One region of the Pseudomaricurvus sp. ABR4_320 genome, then DNA from elsewhere that is predicted to be linked to it. Evidence: riboswitches for the same ligand, from Rfam matches in the RefSeq annotation. Region 1 holds a riboswitch; the other holds the start of a gene.
What was found. Region 1 has a riboswitch for cobalamin ahead of ACXAFR_RS05635 (TonB-dependent receptor). Riboswitches for the same ligand answer to the same signal wherever they lie in the genome.
Positions count from the first base shown of each region.

Region 2: another riboswitch for cobalamin. It lies ahead of ACXAFR_RS01550 (TonB-dependent receptor plug domain-containing protein); the one in region 1 lies ahead of ACXAFR_RS05635 (TonB-dependent receptor).

Region 1 covers NZ_JBSWVF010000002.1:549,642-552,848, reverse strand. Annotated here, with positions in the region: gene ACXAFR_RS05640 (BCCT family transporter) at 1-1,245, shown strand, start outside; cobalamin riboswitch at 1,513-1,702, shown strand; gene ACXAFR_RS05635 (TonB-dependent receptor) at 1,940-3,207, shown strand, end outside.
Region 2 covers NZ_JBSWVF010000001.1:368,435-371,641, forward strand. Annotated here, with positions in the region: gene ACXAFR_RS01545 (TonB-dependent siderophore receptor) at 1-706, shown strand, start outside; cobalamin riboswitch at 784-1,011, shown strand; gene ACXAFR_RS01550 (TonB-dependent receptor plug domain-containing protein) at 1,148-3,148, shown strand; gene ACXAFR_RS01555 (helix-turn-helix domain-containing protein) at 3,188-3,207, opposite strand, start outside.

The DNA.
Region 1 (3,207 bases):
GCGATGTTATTTGCCGCCGGCATGGGTATCGGACTCATGTTCTGGGCTGTCGCTGAACCAACTGCTTATTATACCGGCTGGTATGGAACCCCTCTGGGTGTCGAAGCCAACACCCCAGAAGCCGTGGGTCTGGCGATGGGAGCCACCATGTTCCACTGGGGATTACACCCCTGGGCAATTTATGCGGTGGTAGGCCTCTCTCTAGCATTCTTTGCCTATAACAAAGATCTGCCTCTGACCATTCGCTCTGCTTTTTATCCCATCCTTCAAGATCGCTGCTGGGGATGGTTCGGCCATGTGATTGATATCGTCGCCGTTCTGGCAACCATCTTCGGTCTCGCAACCTCTCTTGGATTTGGCGCTCAACAAGCGGCAAGTGGATTACATTTCCTCTTTGGCATCTCCGCTGGCATCGGAACGCAGATCGTCGTTGTCACCTGTGTTACTGCTGTAGCAATTATTTCGGTCGTTCGTGGACTGGATGGTGGCGTTAAGATTTTGAGCAACATCAATATGCTACTGGCGCTGTTACTGATGCTGTTCGTCATTGTACTTGGCCAAGGCATGGGTTTCTTTGGCAGCACAATAACCACGGCAACGGATTACGTGGCCAACCTGATTCCATTAAGTAACTGGATGGGCCGCGACGATGAAACCTTTTATCACGGTTGGACTGTGTTCTACTGGGCCTGGTGGATTAGCTGGTCACCATTCGTCGGAATGTTCATCGCCAGAATTTCACGCGGCCGTACCGTGCGCCAATTTGTCTCCGCAGTATTACTTGTGCCAACCCTCGTAACAATCATTTGGATGACGGCCTTTGGTGATACCGCCTTACAACAGGTTCAAGCGCAGATTGGAGAACTGGCAAACGGTATTTCAGACGTTTCGTTGGCACTGTTTCAGATGTTAGAAAATCTTCCGCTGGCGTCCGTTACCTCCTTTATCGCCATCGTGCTGGTATTGGTGTTTTTCGTAACCTCTTCTGATTCTGGCTCACTGGTGATTGACAGCATCACAGCTGGCGGCAAGCTCGATGCACCGGTACCACAACGAATCTTCTGGGCTACCATGGAAGGCGTCATCGCCATCTCACTGTTGGTTGGCGGCGGCGCAGATGCCCTGGGTGCACTGCAGGCGGCGGCCATCACCGTTGGCTTACCCTTTTCACTGGTATTGCTTGTTATGTGTGTCGCGCTATATATGGGGCTGAATCACGAGCGAAAACAAGCCCTTAACCCATAATTTAACGCCACAATAAGCACTGATTTACTAAGTGCTCGGTCGATTGGTTTGCAGGACGAGTGCCTGCAAACCAATCGACCACTGCATAAACTGTTTAAACTAAACAGTTTCACTAACACTCCCCAAATATTTTCACCTAGGCGCGATTCACCTCCCCGACTGCATGGGGATTGCCACACCGTGTATTCATATTATTTCAATCGGTTTGTAACCTTCCTCTGGCGAGCTTTTTAAGAACTCGTTGACCCCCTATCTTTAAGTCGTTACTCTGTCCGACCTGCATCAGGTGCCTGATCGGCGTTTTTTGGGAAACGTCTGGATCAGGGTAAACGGGAAGAACGGTGCGCTGCGGAATAAATCTCAACCCAAGTTCCGACAGTTACTCCTTCGCTGCCCCCGCAACGGTAATCAGCACACACGCTGTTAGCCCGATACCGGCCTGCTGATGAGCTCTCATGCTTATCACACATGCAAGTCTTAAACGATGAAGCGGAGGGCTTCACGACGGTAAACGACCCTCGTTGAATTTTCGATCTACTGTAAAGATCGATCCTCCCTTATACGTTTGTTGATCTACTGCGACACGGAAGCGGAGGGCTTCGCAGCGCGTGCAATTCTGTTCCTGTCGTAAAACAGGGATGTCTGCTCGTCACTCCTCTTCGGTTTCGCGTTGAAAACGTTCGAGGATGACACTATGCACCCTTTTTCATACCGCCCACTGTCTTTAACCCTAGCCCTACTCGGCAATACTGTCCCCCACATTGCCCAGGCAGAGAAAGACACCCTTGAAATCATTGAAGTACACGGAGAGAGTACAGACCGAGCAGGTCTGGCTTTGGACGGCAACAACTCTGCGGCGAGCCGACTTGGAATCAGCTTACAAGACCTTCCGGCCAGCGCTTCGCTGATAAACAAGGAGTCGATTGCGGTAAAAGGCGATTACTCGGGACTATCGGCCGTCACTCGCAGCACGGGCTTTGCGTCCAGCGCCAGCCCTGGCAATGGCGGCACCTCCATGTCGGTGCGTGGCTTTAATGGCCATAGCTCTATCGTCAATACCTATGATGGCACGCGCCTGTATATTGGTGCTGGCACCGTCAGCTTTCCCGCCGACACTTGGACCCTCGAACGCATCGAGGTCTTGCGCGGACCGGGCTCAGTCGTGAACGGTATTGGCGCCATAGGTGCAACAGTAAATTATGTTCCTAAAAAGCCCAGGTTTACCGAACCCAGCCATGAAATACTGCTCGCTGCGGGCAGCGATAATTTACAACGCCTTGCAATCGGATCTGGCGGCCAACTGACAGATCAATTGGCCTATCGCATTGACGCTGTAAATCACTCAAGTGACGGATATGTCGATCGCGCGGAAGAAGAGCGCTCTGCCGCCGCCGGCAGCCTGCTGTTTACACCAGTGGACGACTTAAAACTCACTCTCAGCGTCGACTACGCCGACACAGAAGCGCCACCCTACTGGGGAACGCCGCTGGTCAATGGTCGCATTGAAAGCTCGATTCGGAAAAACAATTACAATATCGACGATGGACTTATCGAATACGAAGATCTCTGGCCGCGGCTTCTTGCCGAATGGAAAATCAGTCAAAACCTCCAACTACGAAGCGAATCCTATTATCTGACATCAGAGCGTCATTGGCGCAACGTCGAAAGCTACGACTACAACACAACCACCGGACTCGTCGACCGCTCCTCCTATTTGGAGATTCTTCACGAGCAAGAGCAATTGGGTAATCGCACGGATCTTTCGCTTGATCTTACGATCGGAGAAATGGATAACCGACTCAATTTTGGCTGGGAAGTCAATCAAATCGATTTCAGCCATATCAACAATTCGCCCTACACCGGCAGCACCAGTGTCGACCTATCAAATCCGGAACCCGGCCGCTGGGCAGATGGGGTCGAAAGCGAAACCACCCGTGACTATGATACAGAGACACAACAATA
Region 2 (3,207 bases), on a different contig from region 1:
TATGACTGAGAGCGCATACTATTCCACAGTCTATCAGGGAGGAGTTCGTTACACGATTAACCCTTCATTGCAAATCTATGCCAGCTACTCCGAATCGTTTATTCCACAGTCCGCCTATGATGCTACCGGCAACCTACTCGAACCCGAAACCGGAGAAGGTTATGAAGTCGGTATCAAAGGCAAATTGTTAGATGAGAGCCTGACTTACACCGCCGCTTACTTTGATATCGATAAGACCAACGTCGCAATTACCGATCCCAATTTCCCATTGGCGTCCATAAATGCAGGAAAGCAAAACTCAAAGGGTGTGGAAGCAGACCTCTCTGGTCAGATTACCGATCAAATGAGCCTGATTTTCAGCGTAGCCTATATGGATACCGAAGACGAATACGGCGCCCCGCTGCCCAATGCGGCGGAAATGACATCCTCAGCATTTATAACCTATCAAATCACCGACGATTGGGATGCCAGTATTGGCTATGAACATGTCGGCAAGCGCGAGACTGCAGGTTATGAGATAGATACACACACAATTCTCAATGCTGCCGTCGGCTATGGAGCAGGCCCTTGGCGAGCACAATTAAACCTCACGAACTTGACCGACGAACGCTATCTGGATGCGCTATCCTACGGCAACATTGCCCGAGGCAACTATGCCGGAGCACCGTTTGCAGGCAAACTGACGGTGAGTTACAGCTACCAGTAACAACAGCTACTCAGTCTATTAAACTACCACCATGATGCTGTGGTCGCTATCGACTCTGGACAAGCCATGGCCGGATGGCTAACCTTGCCATTGCTGGTGGTGCAGTCGCATGTTTTTTACCTACGACTGCCTGAAAAGGGAATCCGGTGAAAATCCGGGACTGACGCGCAGCGGTAATGGGGAACAAAACCAACACGCCGAAAGGCAAGGCACTGCTATAGCAAGCGGGAAGCTGTTGGTTAAGGCCAGTAACTGTGTTTACAATGCCCCAGAGTCCGAAGACCTGCCAGTGTACATGGCTCTCGTCTTCGCGATTCAGGACGCCAGCACGACTCGACGAAGACGCTTGACTACTCGGTTAACATGTCTACGCGTCGCGCTTTGCTGCACCCATTTTTCGAAGACACGCCCTTTTAAGATATTCGACAGGAGTGTGTCACTATGCGTATTTTACCCTATATTCCCCTTGCTTTCTTGACCTCCTGGGTATATGCCCAAGACTCGGAGACTTTGGAAGAGCTTATCGTTACGGGACAATATCTGGAGGAGTCAACTCCTCTAACTCTACAAGAATACGGCAATCAGGTAACCGTGATTTCTGACGAAGTCATGCTCGAGCGCAATTTTGTCGATGTGACTGATGCTCTAAAGACAATGGTTCCGGGTCTGCATATTTCCCCTAAGAATGGGCCCTTTGATTACTTTTCCGCATCCCTGCAAGGGGCCAGAAGCCAGGATATCCTCTGGTTGGTCGATGGCGTGCGCATAACCAACCGACTTTATAATGGTACCAGCCCTCTGGACACGATTCCCGCACACATGGTTGAGCGTGTGGAAGTTCTCAAAGGTGGTCAAGGTATATTCTACGGTACCCAATCGGTCAGCGGTGTGGTCAATATTGTCACAAAAAACTTCACCAATGAAACCACAGGCGCTATAGGAGCAGGGGTAAACAGTAATGATGGCTACAATCTGAATGCCTACGCTAGCGGTGCTAAGGGAGACCATCAATTTGTTATTTTTGGCTCAAAAGACGATGCCGATGGATATACACCTTTCGATAAAGGCGCTTTTCAGCCGAGCGCGACCGATAGAGATCGTGGCTACGATGTACGCACCGCAGGAATAAAGTACAGTTGGAACATTTCTGATAGCACAAGACTATCCGCCCAATACCAACACACCGATGCAGACCTGGATTATGCTCGCCCGAACCTTAATCATAAAACCAAAAATGCCCGCGAGGAGACCATAGCCACGATCAAGCTGGATACGGAATTGACTGAACAAATTCAGCTCTACGTGAAAGGCTACCGCCACACCTGGGACACCGACTACACGCGTTTGTACAACGAGCTTGACGACAACGGCGCGCTAACTGGTGGCATCACTACCATCAATGACAACACCTACTGGGGCTATGAGGACTACGGCTTCAACGCCATGGCAGAATTTCGCCACGGTGAGCTGTTTGAGTATGTGCTTGGATTTGATCAACAGAACTATTCCGCAGAAGACGACGTATGGCGCATTGCCGATCAAGAGGAAACGGTCAATGCAGTATTTGGTCAAATTCGCACGAGCGACCAACTCTTTACTCACTCCTTGTTTGCTCTGGGTGTTCGTAACAACCGCCCTTCCGACAGTAAAAACTCAACAGTCTGGAATCTGACTGGCAAGCATACGCTCAGCAATGTTTGGTATGTACAGGGAAATGTTGGGACTTCATTTCGACTACCAGATGCGGAGGCATTGTTTTTAATTGAATATGATGACCTTAATAATGACGGCACCCCGGATAGCGATGGATTTACCATAGGCAACTCCGAACTAGAAGCCGAAGAAAGTAAAAATTTGAATCTTTCCGTCGGCGCCAATTTTGATAGATTTCAATTTGAATTAACTGGATTCAAGCGAGACGTTACCAACTACATCAGTTCATACGTCCCAATTATTATCAATGGTGTCACTGGCGAGACTTTTGAAAACAGCGAAGATGAAGTCAATATCAAAGGAGTTGAGTTACAGACGAACTGGCAACTGAACGATTTCCTGACCAATAGCCTCAGCTATACCTACACTCGTGCGCGCTTCAATGGTAGCGGTGATCAAATTAACGACATCCCTGAACACGAAGCGAAGTTTTTCACAGATTATAGGGATTCAGCTCTTCCCTGGGGTATCAACTTCAGCGCAACCTACGTCGGCGAAATTAATGACCGTGAAACCAGAGACAGCTATGTCGTCGCTGACCTAGCGGGATATTATTTTCTGGGAAGCGGTGAAAATCACAAAATCGTCTTACGACTGGAAAATATCGCAGACGTCAAATATGCAACGGATATAGGCTCAGCCAATAACGATGTCACCGGCGACAGCTATCTTTATCGTAGTTTAGGCATGAAAAGAACTCTTCATCTGAGTTATACCATGGAGTTTTAAATCAATTTTGAAATGTAAATTCACAAAAAAGAAGCCGCACTATTCACGGCCTGTTTTTG